Regions from separate parts of the Shewanella sp. M16 genome, predicted to be linked through region 2. Evidence: predicted binding sites of a transcription regulator. Region 2 holds the regulator's gene; each other region holds the start of a gene.
What was found. Region 2 encodes LexA, which represses DNA repair genes until DNA is damaged. Its sites were predicted from a motif close to TACTGTATNNNNATACAGTA; they were not measured.
Positions count from the first base shown of each region.

Region 1: recN (DNA repair protein RecN) is a predicted target of LexA. The motif match lies at 2,575-2,594, and genes of this name have one in related genera.
Region 3: dinG (ATP-dependent DNA helicase DinG) is a predicted target of LexA. The motif match lies at 2,599-2,618, and genes of this name have one in related genera.

Region 1 is NZ_JAGTUL010000001.1:7,513-13,307, forward strand. Features, by position in the region: gene KFE26_RS00030 (DUF3319 domain-containing protein) at 89-322, shown strand; gene lldR (LysR family transcriptional regulator LldR) at 344-1,243, opposite strand; gene KFE26_RS00040 (AEC family transporter) at 1,534-2,496, shown strand; gene recN (DNA repair protein RecN) at 2,625-4,283, shown strand; gene KFE26_RS00050 (phosphatidylglycerophosphatase A) at 4,471-4,965, opposite strand; gene thiL (thiamine-phosphate kinase) at 4,981-5,795, opposite strand, start outside.
Region 2 is NZ_JAGTUL010000002.1:170,595-176,389, forward strand. Features, by position in the region: gene ctaD (cytochrome c oxidase subunit I) at 1-157, opposite strand, end outside; gene coxB (cytochrome c oxidase subunit II) at 167-1,699, opposite strand; gene KFE26_RS02115 (cell division inhibitor SulA) at 2,103-2,615, opposite strand; gene lexA (transcriptional repressor LexA) at 2,612-3,232, opposite strand; gene plsB (glycerol-3-phosphate 1-O-acyltransferase PlsB) at 3,393-5,795, shown strand, end outside.
Region 3 is NZ_JAGTUL010000006.1:80,998-86,792, forward strand. Features, by position in the region: gene KFE26_RS05805 (TSUP family transporter) at 1-493, opposite strand, end outside; gene dinG (ATP-dependent DNA helicase DinG) at 503-2,575, opposite strand; gene KFE26_RS05815 (DNA polymerase II) at 2,713-5,160, shown strand; gene KFE26_RS05820 (porin) at 5,383-5,795, shown strand, end outside.

The DNA of each region.
Region 1 (5,795 bases), on a different contig from region 2:
GGGATCATCGTTTTACACCCTCACCAATGAATCCCGTCAAAGATATCCAGTTGCTATAAATAGCATCAATAAAGATTGAGTTATTCCAATGAGAAAGATTGTTTATCAAGGATTTATCTTAACCAATAGCGAAGGACGAACCGACAGTTGGAAACTAATCATCAAAGATCAACAGCGTATCGGTTCTTTATTCGAACTGCGGCGTTTAGTGGGATACTTCTTAGAACTCGGCATACTGCCCGCGACACGCTCCAGCCTGCAAGACGCAAAACAAACGCAAAACACCATGAGCAAAAACACGGTAAAACCTAAAAGACGCTAAAAATCAGTTCCCCTCGTTAAATCAACGCATAGAGAATAACTCTGGCGCCTTTGACTGCATAAACTCAATAAAGACTCTTACCTTTAGCGGCTGCTGGCTGCGCTGATGATATAAAATCGAAATTCGCCTCTGTTCGCCAATCCATTCAGGCAGTAATACTTTAAGTTTTCCCTCTTTAATCTGCTGTTTTACAAAAAGTTCAGGACCATACAAGATCCCGCCATGGCCTAATGTCGCCTGAATCGCTCCGTGTAAGTCCGTGAGGGTGAGCTTAGTCGGGCCATTAAAATAAAAAGACTCGCCGCTTGGATGCTTTAAATGCCAATTAAACAGCGGCCAGACTTTTATCAGTTGATGGGCTTCAAGATCATCGGGATGCTCAAGTTTAGGTGCCTGAGCCAAATATTCTGGCGTGGCAAACAGGCAATAGTCGAGCTCGCCTAAGGTACTCGACACCCAAGAAGAATCAGGCTGAGCCCCGCCAACAATCGCCACATCTATGCCTTTGTCGATCAAATCGACTAACTCATTGCTCTGGGAAATGTGTAAACGGATATCGGGATATAGGCGGCCAAATTCATTCAATGCTTGAATAAACACGATGGAAATAATCGAAATCGGCGCGGCGATGCGCAGGGTACCCTCGGGTTTATCGCTGCCTAACCCACTCAGCTCATCGAATTGAGCCACCACACTCTGATAGCGTTGAAAGAGCGCCAATCCTTCCTCCGTCAATCGTAACTTGCGGGTGCTGCGCATAAAGAGCTGTTTATCGAGCTTCTCTTCCAACTTCGCTAACTTGCGGCTCACAGTGGCGATGGGCATATCGAGCTCCTTCGCCGCCTGCGAAAAACTGCCCGCATTGACTAAATGCACAAAAAGATAGACAAGTTGTAGTTCAGCGCCTAAATCATCACTCATTGCATATCCTAATTTCACATATTGGGTATTGACGTTAAAACGCTAAATTCACTAAGTGATTGTGTTTTAAACATTGAATTATTCACTTATACGACCATAGCGCAATAGCCTTAGATTGAAATGGTATGTTATTTTGTGGCGAGTTTTACTGCGCTGGCGCTAAATCTGGCTCTAAAGTGACATAAAAAGAATCAAATGCTGTAACTCTGCCCACCAAAAATCATAGCGACAGTAAAATGACGAGGGTGGGCGAGTTTATTCAAATTTAATCGTAAGGATGAGTGAGGGAAATGACCATTTTAACCCCTCTGTTTGCCGTCTTCGGGATCATGTTGCTCGGTACACTAGTGCAAAAACTAAAACTCTTGCCCGTCGATACGGATCAAGTGCTAAACCAATATGTCTACTATATTGCGTTCCCTGCAATCATGCTTATCGCCCTCGCCCAGCAGCCGATTGACGAGATTTTGCAATGGGGATTTATGGCGGGCTACAGCACAGCTATGGTAATCACTTATCTTGTCTGCCTTGGGCTATCGCTGATCGCTAACCCTAAACAGCATGCGGTTGCCGCTATTCGAGCCCTCAATGCCACCTTTGGTAATACAGCATTTATTGGTATTCCACTGCTTATCATCTTATTCCCGCAGCAGCAAAGTGCCTTAGTTGCCGCCGCGATTGCCAGCTTATTATCCGTGCTGATGTTTGCCGTCGCCTTAGTCTCGATGGAACTGGCCACTAACACCCAAAGACAACACCACGCCTTAATCATAATGGCGATGGCGGTCGGTAAAAACCCTATCGTTATTGGTAGCTTAATTGGTGTCGGCATTTCGGCGCTAGAGATAAAACTGCCGTCAGGGCTGGCGCTAATGATCCAGCAAATAGGCAATACATCAAGCCCCTGCGCCCTATTTGCTATCGGCATGGTACTCGCCAAAGCGATGCGCTACCAGAAAGATAGCAGCGTATTTAGCCCCAAGAATTTTATCGAACTGAGCCTTATCAACCTCTTCAAGCTGGCTATCCAACCGGCACTCGTCTACTTTATGCTTAACCGTTTTGGAGTCAGTGGCGACTACCTGATCATGGGCGTGATCTTGAGCGCACTGCCCACCGCGGCTAGCGTGTACTTACTCGCCCAGCGTTATAACACTCAGGCTTCAACCAGTGCTCAGGGCATTCTATTTGGCACCTTAGTCACTTTCTTCAGTTTACCTATCTTAGAAAGCTTAGTAAGAACCCATGCATAATCAGTTAATTAAAAATATTTACTGTCGATAATGCTGATTATTTACCCAAGCCACTTTACTGTATATAAAATCAGTATATACTGTTTATCAATACAGTGGTTTGGTATGTTTTTCGACAGGAATTCACTATGCTTTGCCAACTCAGCATTAATAACTTCGCTATCGTCCGTTTTTTAGAACTGGATTTTCGCCCCGGTATGACCAGCATAACAGGTGAAACCGGTGCGGGTAAATCGATTGCCATCGATGCGCTAGGCCTATGCCTAGGCAATCGCGCCGATGCCAGCAGTGTTCGTCCCGGAGCCAATAAAACCGAGGTCAGCGCCCGCTTTTCCTTGGATGATATTCCACTGGCAAAACGTTGGTTAGAAGATAACGATCTTGAACTCGATGATGAGTGCATTCTACGTCGGACTATTGGTAGCGATGGCCGTTCACGCGCCTACATCAATGGTAATCCAGTGCCGCTGACGCAGCTAAAATTACTGGGTCAGTTACTTATCGGTATTCACGGTCAACATGCGCACCATGCAATGTTAAAAAGTGAACATCAACTCACCCTGCTCGACAGTTATGCCAACCACAGATTACTTATCGATACGGTTGCCGCCAGTTTTCAACGCTGCAAGCAAATTGAGGCTGACCTAAAACAACTCGAAGCCTCACAGCATGAACGTATTGCCCGTAAGCAATTAGTGCAATATCAAGTAGAAGAACTTGATGAGTTTGATCTTAAAGTCGATGAGTTCGATGAAATTGAGCAAGAGCACAAACGTCTTGCCAATGGCACTGAGTTGATTGATACCTGTCAGGCGAGCTTAGATATACTCACTGAAGGCGAAGAGAACAATATAGAATCGCTGCTTAATCGAGTCGTTTCCCTCGCCGAAGATCTGCAAAGCTACGATCCTGCATTAAGCAATGTCAGCACTATGTTGAATGATGCCTTAATCCAAGTACAAGAAAGTGCAGGCGAATTACAGCACTATTTGAGTAAGCTTGAACTCGATCCGACCCATTTCGCCTATTTAGAAGAACGGCTATCAAAAGCCATGCAACTAGCGCGTAAGCATCATGTTAGCCCGAATAAACTGGCCGAGCATCATTTGGCATTAAAGGCAGAGCTGAGCACCTTAGACAGTGACGAAAGCAAGCTCGAAGAAATTCAACTACAGGTCGATGCCAGTAGAGCCGCTTACCTTAGCAATGCGCAAAAGCTCAGCCAAAGCCGTGCCCGCTATGCTAAAGAACTCGACAAACTGGTGACTCAGTCAATCCACGAACTGAATATGCCTAAGGGTAAATTTACGATCGAAGTCAATTTCCACCCCGAGCAAATGTCAGCCAATGGCAGTGACAATATCGAATTTATGGTAACCACTAACCCTGGCCAACCTTTGCAACCGATTTCGAAAGTCGCGTCTGGCGGTGAGCTTTCACGCATAGGATTAGGGATCCAAGTGATTACCGCGAAGAAAGTTGCCACACCGACATTAATTTTCGATGAGGTGGATGTCGGGATTTCCGGCCCCACCGCAGCAGTGGTGGGCCGCATGTTACGCAGCTTAGGGGAATCGACCCAAGTACTGTGCGTGACTCACTTGCCGCAAGTTGCGGGCAATGGTCATCAACACATGTTCGTCGATAAATTTAATAAGGCAGGCAGTACTGAGACCACAATGAAATCGCTCGATCGTGAGCAGCGTATCCAAGAGCTTGCAAGACTGTTAGGTGGCGATACTATCACCAGCAATACCCTCGCGAACGCAAGGGAACTGCTGCAATAGTAGCATGGATCAGATAACGAATAAGGTCGCTAAACGCTTGAATCTACACACTCTATATCACAAGCTAAGGAGCTATATCAAAAACTAAGGGTTAGTTGTTGGTCATGCTAACTAACATGTCAGGTTAACTAACATGTCAGGTTAACTAACATGTCAGGTTAACTATCATGTTAGGCTAGCGATAATGTTAGCTAAAACACCAGACTAGCCCTTGCAGACAAATAAACGAAAACACGCCTGCTAAGACATCGTCAATCATAATGCCAAAGCCACCATGAACTTTGGCATCGAGCCATCGAATAGGCCAAGGTTTGATGATGTCGAAAAAGCGAAATAGACCAAAGCCGACTAACAACCAACCCCAACCTGCTGGTGCCGCTATCATAGTGATCAGTAGCCCAACCACTTCATCCCACACAATCGCACCGTGATCGTGTACCCCCATATCTTGAGCGGCTTTACCGCAGATATAAAATCCCGCAAATGCGCTCAATAAGGTTAAGCCGATATACCAAGTGAGCGGTAATGGCGCCATCAATAAATAGAGGGGAATGGCTGCTAAGGTACCGAAAGTACCAGGTGCTTTAGCGGCGAGTCCGCTACCAAAACCGAGTGCCAAAAAGTGGACAGGATTTTTTAATGACAGGCGCGTTAGCACCTGATCCTTTGACAACCATTTCATTAACATGCTCTTCGCTTAAAAGTGCTCGAAACCGTGATACGGCGGTGTAAACGGCTCACCATTGAGTTGCAACTTGAGCTTACTGCCTGCACAAATTTGTCCAACGCGAACAAACTTTGCTCCTGCATGGCTCAACGCTGTCTCAAGCGCACCTTTTTGCGCCTCAGGAACGGTGAACAGCAGTTCATAATCTTCGCCCCCCGTTAGCGCATAACCTAAGGCATGCTCCTCGCTGACGGTATCTTGCATCGCGCGTGAAAGCGGGATGCAATTAACGTCCACCACAGCACCGACTGCCGAAGCCTTAAGCACATGACCGATATCCGAGATAAACCCGTCGGAAAGGTCGATTGCACTGGAGGCAAGCGAACGCAAAGCTTGGCCCGCTAAGACTCTTGGTGTTGGACGATAATGTCGATTAATCAGGAATTCTTTATGCTCGGCTCTGGCCTGCTGCGCGCCTCGAATGATATCCAGACCTAAGGCCGAATCTCCGAGCGTGCCCGTGACATAAATCCAATCACCCGCTTTAGCACCATGGCGCGTGAGTGCCTTGCCCTGTGGAACTTGGCCGTGCACTGTGATGTTAATCGCTCGTGGACCACGAGTCGTATCGCCGCCAATTAAGGCGATGCCATAGTAATCGGCCGCTTCAAACAAGCCTTCACTAAAACCACTTAGCCAAGTTTCATCGACTTCAGGTAGCGTCAAGGCAAGCGTCATCCACGCGGGTTCAGCGCCCATGGCAGCCAGATCAGATAAATTTACCGCTAAGGCTTTGTAACCTAAGGCAGCAGGAGGCATATCGGGGAAGAAATGGACATTTTCGA
Region 2 (5,795 bases):
TAGCGCCACCGGTTAAGAACATAATGAAGCTGAACCATAAATACAAAGTACCTATGTCTTTATGGTTGGTGGTTAGCAGCCAGCGCATGATGCCCTTTGGCGCACCATGATGATGGTCATCATGGGCTGCGGTTTGATCTTGAGTCGTAGTGCTCATCATTATCCCCTACTGTCCATGACTTGCGATATCAGCAGGTTGCACTGTATCGCCGGTATTGTTATCCCAAGCATTGCGTTCATAGGTAATGACTGCTGCAAGTTGCTGTGGGCTAAGCTGTTTGCCAAATGCCTGCATAGCCGTGCCCGTTTTGCCGTGCATCACAATATCGATGTGATTGGCGACTGGTCCAATGGCGATAGCACTACCCACTAGCGCGGGGAAGGCGGGTGGTATTCCTGCACCTGTCACTTGATGGCAGGCAGCACAGAAGGTCGCGTAGACAGTTTCACCTTCGGCCATGAGGGCGTCATGGCTGAGTGTGGGGAGGCTTGCGGGATCGATTGCAGCTGAGACGTCTGCAGGTGCGGGTGTCGGAGTTGTACTGCTTGGTACCGCGGCGGATGTTTGTGCAGAATTGCCGTTCATGTACTCGTTGACGTCTTTGGCTTGCACTGCATCGCCAGTATTATTGCCCCAAGCATTACGCTCGTAGGTAGTCACTGCCGCGATTTCTTGTGCAGTCAATTGCTTACTAAACGCTTGCATGGCTGTACCCGTTTTACCGTTGAGCACAATTTCAAGGTGGCCGCTGAGCGGTCCCGTTGCAATCGGGCTACCTTTAAGGTGCGGAAATACGCCTTGCAACCCTTCGCCATTGGGCTGGTGGCAGGCTGCGCAGTGCCCGAGGTAAACTTGTTCACCTTGAGTCATCAACTCTTCTTTACTTAGGGTTTGTGATAAAGCGGCTTGAGCGGCTTCAGCCGCAGCACCTGCGGCTTGTTTCTGCTCTGTTACCCAAGCCTCAAACTCGGCTTCAGGTAACGCTTGTACTACGATAGGCATAAAACCATGGTCTTTTCCGCAAAGTTCGGCGCATTGACCGCGGTAAATGCCGGGTTTGTCGATGCGAGTCCAAGCCTCATTGATAAATCCAGGGTTGGCATCTTTCTTAATGGCAAAGGCGGGTACCCACCAGGAATGGATGACATCCTCTGAAGTCATCAGAAAGCGGATTTTGCGGTTTATCGGTAGAACGAGCGGTTTATCGACTTCCAATAGATAGTTTTCACCCTTGGTTTCGGTGCCTTCAATTTGTGCTCTGGGTGTTGTCAGTATGCTATAAAAATCAATATCTTGATCGAAATAGCTGTAATGCCATTTCCATTGGGACCCCGTGACTTTTACGGTGAGATCGGCGTTGCTGGGATCTTCCATTGCGATTAAAGTTTTTGTCGCTGGAATCGCCATTAAGATCAAAATGATAAATGGCAGAATCGTCCAAGCGATTTCAACTTTAGTGCTTTCGTGAAAGTGGGACGCGACAGCGCCTTTGGATTTTCTGTGGTTGATCATGGCGTAAATCATGACGCCAAAGACCACTAGGCCTATTGCGCAGCAGATATACAAGATGGTCATGTGCAAGTGATAAACCTTGCCACTGATCTCGGTCACGCCAGGGGTCATGTTGAACCGCATGTCCGCGGCGGTCAACGGTGGTGCGAAAAGCACCACGAGTAAACAATACAACAATTGCTTCACAAGACTTCTCCTCTGCCAATTGCGAATAGCAACTACAAAGAAGAGCAACACAGTAAGTCTCAACTCTATGCAAACTCTTCAGTTCCCAAAAAAGCTTTTTTGACTTCAACGTGCGTTGGCGGCTGTTACTTTTAATCAAGTATTGTTACTGCTGGTAATTAGCCACGCTGGCACATACTGCTGAAATAAATTTGTTCTCTATTTTTAGTGGCGCTTCGAGTTCGATAAATACTCGATTCATTGACCACGGAAGGTGATATATCACCACCGACTTAACCAACCATACTTGCTGTTTAAATATTGATCAAGATCACTTATTTATCTAATTATCTGAAAAATTGCCAAAAAAAAGCCTCACATTCATAGGTGAGGCGGCTTTCAAGGTAAAAAATTAAATGAATATTTAGTGTACAGCGCTAAAAAAAGATTGCTGACCGAAGAGATTGCCTTGCTCAATGCGTACGTCGGCATGTAAGTGACTATTTACGTCTTCAAGCACTATGCCCATAGCTCGGGCACTTTTAGCCACGATTTGTAGGCGTCGATTATCCCGCGCATCTAATGATTGAGTCCAAGTAATGACTGCACTGGACGTACCACTTGTTAGGGCTTTTTCCATCGCCCACAGGGTTTCGACTTCATCTTTAGCATGTACCAGTAAGACTCTATCCATACGCACACCTGCGCTAGCGAGTGTTTGCTTGTAGCCAATACTTGGTGGGTTGATGAGCACTAACCAACGGCCCTGTTGGCTTAACTGAGCGAGTTGTGCACTCAGATGAATTAATTCTTGGCGACCTTGAGTCTTAGTTGGCATACAGGCGATAGGTGCATGGTGCCAGTCATAGTCAGCATCACGGACTTCATCGAGCCACAAGCCCGGATGGCGGGGTGCATTGCCAAGTAGTTTGTTCATAGCCAATCTCCATTACGGATCACACCGACGGCGAGTCCTTCAATTGTTAAACTTTGATAGCCTAAATCCACTTTAATCGGGGAATAGTCTTCATTTTCGGCGTGTAGATAGACTACATTACCTTTTTTTTCGAAACGTTTAACAGTGACATCGTCATCGACTCTAGCGACAACCACTTGACCATTTCTAGCTTGCTCTACTTTATGAACTGCCAGCAAATCACCTTCGAGAATACCGATATTTTTCATGCTGTCGCCCTTTACTCGCAGTAAAAAATCGGCGGCGGGATGGAACATGCTTGGGTCGACTTGGTAGTACTGTTCAACATGTTCTTGGGCGAGGATAGGTTCACCCGCGGCCACTTGGCCGATGAGCGGTAAACCTGTTTCAGTCAAATCTTCGATTTCCGCAGGCAGACGAATGCCCCGAGATGTGCCAGGCATGATCTCAATGCAGCCCTTTTTCGCCAACGCTTTAAGGTGTTCTTCAGCCGCATTGGCGCTCTTAAAACCTAAACGGGTTGCGATTTCTGCCCGAGTGGGTGGCATGCCAGTATCGGCAATATTTCGTTTAATTAGCTCTAAAATTTCAGCTTGGCGTGGCGTCAAAGGTCTCATGGTGTTTCCTGTTTTTCTATACAGTTACTGTTAGTATATACAGTATTATTTGCAGCGCAAGTATTAACCACTTTTTAGCTATGTTGGAGAGAATTAGCGAATATTGCCCATAGTCTGGTATTCTATCGGGCTAGTAAACGCACTTAATTGCATAAGAATAATGCCTAAACACGACTCTCTTTGGTTGAAATCATTACGTTGGATCCAAAAACACTTAGTGCACACTATTGTGGTGCCTCAGGATCCCTTTGCCGATCTGAATCTGGATGCTTCCAGACCCCTTGTTTATGTGATGAAAACAGAATCCCTTAGTGACATAGCTGCTTTGAGCGAAATAACGGCTAAGTTAGGCTTACCAAGCCCTTATGAGCCTCTAGTGGCTAATGGTGTGATTGCGCCTCGGGTTGTCTGTCTTCAAGGACGTAAGCCACTGTTTGGCGAACGTGCTGGTAATGAGCCTTTCCTCGAATGCTTTATGCGTTTGTTAGCCGTGCATAAGGAACGTCCTGAATTGGATATCCAACTTGTGCCCGTGAGCTTGTATTGGGGTCGAACGCCAGGGAAAGAAGACGACACTATGAAGGCGGCCGTATTTGAGCGGGAAAACCCGACTTGGCTGCGCAAGTGCTTGATGATTTTGTTCTTAGGTCGACATAACTTCGTGCAGTTTTCGAATGCCGTATCCCTGCGTTACATGGCTGACGAACATGGCACCGACATGGGGATTGCCCATAAGTTAGCACGGGTTGCACGCGTGCATTTCCGTCGTCAACGTAAGGTAATGACAGGGCCTGTGCTGCCAAACCGCCAAGCACTGTTTCATTCGTTACTCAAATCTGAGTCGCTGCGCAAAGCGATTCAAGAAGAGGCCGCTAGTAAAAAGATTTCTGAGACCCAAGCGCGCGAGACGGCTATTGAGTATCTCGATGAAATCGCTGCCGATTACTCAGACAGTTTAGTGCGTATTGCCGAGCGTTTTTTAACTTGGCTGTGGAACAAGCTTTACAGCGGGATCAACATTAAAGGCGCCGAGCAAGTTCGGCAGTTACACCACGATGGCCACGAGATTGTTTATGTGCCTTGCCATCGCAGCCACATGGATTACCTGCTGTTATCGTATATTTTGTATTATCAAGGCATGGTTCCGCCGCACATTGCTGCCGGCATTAACCTCAATTTCTGGCCCGCGGGACCTATGTTCCGTCGCGGTGGTGCCTTCTTTATCCGCCGTAGTTTTAATGGCAACAAGCTATACACCGCAGTATTTCGTGAGTATTTAGACCAGCTGTTTGCTAAAGGTTATTCAGTGGAATACTTCTCCGAAGGCGGCCGTTCACGTACTGGCCGTCTGTTGGCGCCGAAAACTGGCATGATCGCCATGACGATGAACAGCGTACTGCGCGGTATTGAACGTCCTGTCACACTTGTGCCTGTGTATTTAGGCTATGACCATGTGATGGAAGTGGCGACTTACCATAAAGAGTTAAGCGGTAAGAAAAAGAAAAAAGAATCTGTGTGGCAGGTGTTTGGTGCCATTCGCAAATTAGGTAATTTTGGCCAAGGTTATGTGAATTTTGGCGAGCCTATTACCCTGCAAAATTTCTTAAATGAGCGTGCGCCAAACTGGCGTGCTGAGTTGGCCGATGATCCCGAGCAGAAACCAAGTTGGTTAACGCCAGCGGTAAACGTGCTGGCTAATCGGGTGATGACGCGTATCAATGATGCCGCAGCGGCGAGTTCGGTGACTTTGACCAGCTTAGTTTTACTGGCGACAGATCAAAACGCCTTAGAACGTAGTCTGCTGGAGCGTCAGCTTGATTTGTATCTGACCCTACTCAAAAAAGTGCCTTACACTTCTTATACATCTGTTGCCGAAGGTGATGGTAAGCATTTAGTGCAGCAAGGTTTAGAGCTGAATAAGTTTGTTGTTAGTGCCGATCCTTTAGGGGAAATAGTGTCTATCGAAGCGAGTCAGGCTGTATCTATGACTTACTATCGTAACAATATCATTCACTTATTTATCGTGCCGTCATTAATTGCGAGTTGTTTAACCCACAATGAACAGATCCCGCGCCAGCAAGTCGTTTCAATCGTTGCCGATTTTTATCCACTGCTGAAAGCCGAACTCTTCATGGGAATTAAAGACTTACCAGCCTATGTTGAGCAAGTACTGGATTTCCTGATTGGGCTAGGTTTAGTGGTTGAGACAGATACTTTAGCTGTCGTGCCTGAGCACTCAAGCCAATTATTGTTGTTAGCCAGTTCAGTGAGCGAGACTCTGCAACGCTACGCTATTATTTTCAATCTGTTAGCGAACAGACCTAAGATGGAGCGCTCAGAACTTGAGTCTGAGAGCCATTTACTTGCCCAGCGTTTAGGGGCTTTACATGGCATTACCGCGCCTGAGTTCTACGATAAAAAACTCTACGGTACTTTGAGCGTGAAGCTCAAAGAATTGGGATATCTGGCGGATAGTGAAGATAAGTCCAATATCAATCGCATACGAGATCAGGCCAATAGCTTATTACGTCCGTCAGTGAGACAAACGATAGTGGCAAGTGTC
Region 3 (5,795 bases), on a different contig from region 2:
AAAATGCGCCAATGCCTGGGCCTGCAAAACCATCATAAGTGCCTAAAGCCAGTCCCTGTAGCCATTGTTGCTTGGCTGGCGGCTTGCTGATTGGTACTTGGCAGTTAACGTCTGACATCGCATTGGGGCTGACTAAACTGTAAATAGCGATGCCAATGATCAGCAAGGGTAGGACTTTTTCGAGCCATTGAGTATCGACTAAATAGACTAAGAAACTGCCCAATACGGCGCCAATAAAGGTGGCGATAAAAGCCATGTACCAAAACGAGGGTTTAAAGAGGTGTTTGCGATAATAGGTCCAAGCTGCCATAAAAGAGCCAAAGCTTGCTGCTAACTTATTGGTGCCTAATACGGTATGCGGCGCAATGCCTAAGGTTAACAGTGCGGGGATCGACAATAGGCCACCGCCACCCACGACGGCATCAATGAATCCAGCGATAAGACCTATAACTGCCAACAGGGCCCAATGACTGGGCTCGAGTAACAACTCCAAATTTTAATCCTACTCTATAACACGTCTAAAGGGCGGTAAGGCATCCAGTAAGGACTTACCATAGCGTTTAGTGACTAACCGCCTATCTAAAATAGTCACTCGGCCATAATCTTGCTCTTTACGCAGTAATCTACCACAACTTTGAATAAGCTTACGTGAAGCATCTGGGATCGTCAGTTGTAAGAAGGGATTACCGCCTTTGACTTTGACATATTCTGCATGCGCTTGCTCAACGGGCGAGGTTGGTACGGCAAAGGGCAGTTTAGTGACGATCAAGTTAGTCAGATAATCACCGGGCAAGTCGAGACCTTCAGAAAAACTGCCGGTGCCAAACAAGATGCTTGGTTCGCCTTTATCGCATTTAGCTTTATGATTTTCTAACAATTGTTGCCGTGGCGCATTGCCTTGGATAAGTAGCTCAGTGGTGAGTTTACCTTCAAGTAATTCAACCACTTTTTCCATCTGCCAGTAGGAGGCGAATAGCACTAAGGTTGCCATTTCGCCTTCAATAAGGGTGATGATTTGTTCGGCAAGTTCAGCCGTATAGGCATCATCCGTCGGCTCAGTGCGCATTTTGGGTAAATAAAGTGTCGCATTATTGGGGTAATCGAAGGGCGATTGTAAGGCTAAATAACGACTGCCATCATTGAGTGACAACCCAACTTGATGCACGAAATGGTCAAAGTTATTGAGTGCGCGCAGCGTGGCGCTACATAAGACTACGCCTGCGGCCTTTTGCCACAGCATGGATTCCAGCATAAAACCGACTTCAATCGGCGAGGCGCTAAACAGATAATCCACTTGTTTACCTGTGATGAGTTCGACCCAGCGCGCCATAGGTGCGCCTTTGTGCTTATCTTCCTTGGCCATCATCCTCCACAGTTTCTGCAGGTTTTCGAGCCTTTGCAGCATAAATCCGGTTTCGGCCAATAGCGCTTCGGATTGATGTTTAGGAATATCGCCATCTTTAATCGCCTCGGCCAGCAGTGACAGCATTTTATTAAACTGTTTGAGGGCAAGATTAGAGGTCACAGCAAGGTTTTCGGCGAGAATGAGTAATGACTCTGGTAGTTTGCCGTGCTCAAAACGCAGACGGTTTTCAGGATTGGCAAAGTGTTTGGTCTGGGTATCGCAATAGTGGGCCACTTGATTGAGCTGGCTGATAAGATCGCCTAAATGATCTTGCATCGCTTGCGCGGGGGCAATGATATTGTTGCTTTTTATTTGGTTTTGTAACTTAGCGCAGGTTTTGCCAATTTTTTCGAGCCAGTCGCAGGCGCCCCTAAGCGTGGCCTGTGCACTGGAGAAGTCCCGCGCCACAATGGGTAAGTGATGTGCCTCGTCGATAACATAAAACACGTCTTCGGGATCGGGCAAAATCACGCCGCCACCTAATTCTAAATCGGCAAATAACAAGCTGTGGTTGGCGATGAGCACGTCCCAGGTATCAACATCTTCACGGGCCTTATGGAACGGGCAATTTCTGTGGCTGGCGACTTGGCGATGACAGCTGTGTTTGTCGCAGGCGATTTGTTGCCACAGGTGATCGGGCAGCGGCACGGCTAAGGTGTCGATTTCGCCGTTCCAGCGACCTTCGTTATAGTCTTTTAACAGGCCATGCATCATAGCCACTTGGCTATTGTCAGGCTTAGTTTGCCACATGGCCATTTGTGTACTGTTGTCGTCACCGATGAGCATCGCCAGTTTCGATAGACACACATAACGTTGTCGACCTTTGACTAGGCCAAAGCGGAAATTTAAGCCGGATTGCTCAAGGAAGAAGGGCAAGTCTTTATGCAGTAATTGTTCTTGCAGGGCGACGGTCGCGGTGGCGATACAGACTTTTTTCTTGCTCGCTAGTGCCAGTGGGATGGTACCGAGAATATAAGACAATGATTTACCGATCCCAGTCCCTGCTTCGACCACTATGATGCGTCTATCTTTGTCATAGTCGCCGGCGAGGGTCTTAGAGATTTCCGCCACCATATAGTTTTGTTCGCGGCGCGGCCTAAAATTAGGCAAGGCGGTAGCGATATCCTTATAGATGGCGCGGATCTGGGTTTTTACATTGTCAGGTAACATGCGTCACTACTTTATCGAATTAATGCTGTACATAATAACAGTGATTGCATAGCCTAAGAAACTTTTCTGCCATTTGGCGGCATTTAAATTGAGGAACCATCTAAATTGACTAGCTATGCGATTTGGGAACCCATGCGATGAAGTCAGAGGCTACCGCGGCCGTTAGTGTACAAGGTCGAGTCTTAACACGCCATGCGATTCATCGTCATGGGAGTTTAGTGTTGCAGTATTATCTGGCTACCGCCCAAGGCCCTGTGCTGGTGGAAGTGCAAGGCACTGAACACATTTGTTTTTGTCATCAAACTGATGTCACGGCTTTGCAGTTGCAAACGCCGGGTCAAGCATTGCGGTTTGTACCGTTAGCGCTCAAAAGCTTTAAAGGCGGCGCGGTTAGTGGTGTTTATGCTAAATCTAGCAATAGTTTACGTACCTTACAGCGCATCGCTAAAGATGCCGATATCCCTTTATTTGAAGCCGACATTCGCCCCGAACAGCGTTATTTAATCGAGCGGTTTGTGGCGCTGGATGTGGCATTTTTAGGGCATTTCTCTGCGACGAGTAACATACACGCGCCGACTAGCGACAGTCTTGAGGCTAACTCGCTGCCCGTGTTTATCGCCGAGCGGGCTAAGAGTATTGCCCCTTTAACGGCTGTACATTTCCGCTGTATTTCACTGGATTTTGAATGCAGCTTTGAAGGTTTACTCTATTCAGTTGCACTATATGGTCAATACAGTGGCCGAGACGAAGAGCAAGACAGTCTCAAGCAGACTTATGAAAAAGTGATTATGGTGGGTGAGGCTGAATCAAACTCTCTCGAATATATTGAATGGGTGGCCGATGAGGCTGCACTCATTCATCGATTAATCGCGTGGTTCCATGAGTTTGATCCTGACTTTGTCATAGGTTGGTCAGTGGTGAGTTTTGACCTCGCACTCTTGTCACGCCGGGCATTATTACACCGTATTCCGCTCACCATTGGCCGCGGAGGGGCAAAGCTTGAGTGGAAAGTCGATAATAAATTTCGGCCAGAAACCTTAGTTTTACCGGGCCGTGTGGTACTCGATGGTATCGATTGGCTTAAGGCGGCTTTCTATCATTTTGAGCGGTTTTCGTTGGAATTTGTTTCGCGGAAATTATTAGGTGAAGGCAAGGCCATTCATAACGTGGATAATCGCGTTGAAGAAATTGATCAGTTGTTTAAGGCCAATAAACAAGCCTTAGCCCATTACAATCTTACTGACAGCCGTCTGGTGTGGGATATTTTTAGTCATACTCAATTATGGGAGTTCGCCCTCGCGCGAGCTGAACTAACAGGTTTAGAGTTGGGGCGGGTTGGGGCTTCGGTGGCGGCATTTAATCATTTGTATTTACCGCATTTACATCGAGCCGGTTATGTCGCACCCGATGCTCCTGCGAGTGATGGGATCGAAAGCCCCGGTGGCTATGTGATGGATTCTGTACCGGGACTTTATAAGCATATTTTAGTGTTCGATTTTAAAAGTCTATATCCCTCCATTATTCGTACCTTTTTGATCGACCCTAAGGGATTAATTGAAGGTTTGCAATTGCCCGAGTCTGACTGTGTTGTGGGGTTTCTCGGTGGCCGTTTCAGTCGGCAACAGCCCATTTTACCTAAGCTTATCCAAACATTATCTGAGCAGCGCGAAAAGGCCAAACGTGAGCACAATGCGCCTTTATCCCAAGCGATAAAAATTATCATGAACTCGTTGTATGGGGTTTTAGGTTCTCAAGGTTGTGTTTTCCACGATGCAAAGTTAGCAAGTTCGATCACTATGCGCGGCCATCAAATCATGAAACAAACCCGCGCATGGATAGAAGAGATGGGCTATCAAGTGATTTACGGCGATACGGATTCGACCTTTGTCTGGCTTGGCAGCGAGCCAGATCTCTCAGACATTAACGCCTTAGGTAACACTCTGGCGCGGGAAATTAATGCTAAGTGGCAGGCTAAGATCGGTGAAGATCATCAAGTTGAGAGTTTTCTCGAGTTACAGTTTGAACGCCACTATGAGCAGTTTTTTATGCCGACCTTAAGAGGGTCGTTAGAAGGCAGTAAAAAACGTTATGTTGGCGCGTGGCGTAATGCGAGCGATGAACTTGAGCTTACTTTTAAAGGTATGGAGCAAGTGCGCAGTGATTGGAGCCCTTTAGCGCGCAAAGTTCAAGAGTCACTCTATGAACGGATGTTTAACCAAAGGGATATCAGTGTTTATTTGGCCAGTGTGTTTGAAAAGCTGCTTGATGGTGAGTTGGATGATGATTTGGTATTTCGCAAACGTATGCGACGCAATATTGAAGATTACACGGCTAAATCTTCTCCCCATGTTAAAGTCGCTCAACAATTATGCGACTTAACAGGAGATGCCTCTTTTGGCAAGCGTGGGGCGCAGATTGATTATCTGATTACTGTAAATGGACCGGAATCCTTACTGTACAGAACGTCACCAATTGATTACCAATACTACATTGATAAGCAAATTGGCCCTATTGCCGAGCCTGTTTTTTCGATAATGAAACTAAACTACATGGATATTGCGTCAAAGCAGTTACTGTTAATATAGTGTTTTTAATGTTCTTTATGTGTTGCGCAGGGTGGCGAATGTAGCGTTTTGACCTGTTTTGTAGAGGTTAACTGGTTTGTTTTTGTGATGTTAATCGACATATTCTTTAGGTTTAGCTTTGAGGGAATATTGAAAGTTTGCTACCCTTTAAGAGGAAATTGTAAGGAAATATAACAACGGAATGACGTTGACAGAACATAAACAAAAAAGGTTAAGCACCAAATGAACAAGACGTTAGTAGCAACTGCGCTTGCAGCAATTTTTTTAGTTCCATCAGTCTCAGCTATCGAGATCTATAAAGATAATAAAAATGCCGTAGAAATCGGTGGTTTTATTGATGCACGCGTGATCAACACTCAAGGGGAAACAGAGGTTGTTAACGGCGCATCTCGCATTAATTTTGGTTTTAATCGTGAGTTGACTGACGGTTGGAAAGCATTTGCTAAATTGGAATGGGGTGTGAACCCTGTAGGTAGTAGCGACATCGTCTATAACAATCGCTTCGAATCTGTTCAAGAAGAGTTCTTTTATAACCGTTTAGGTTACGCTGGTCTGTCCCATGACACTTATGGAACACTGACTATTGGTAAGCAGTGGGGCGCTTGGTACGATGTCGTTTACAACACTAACTACGG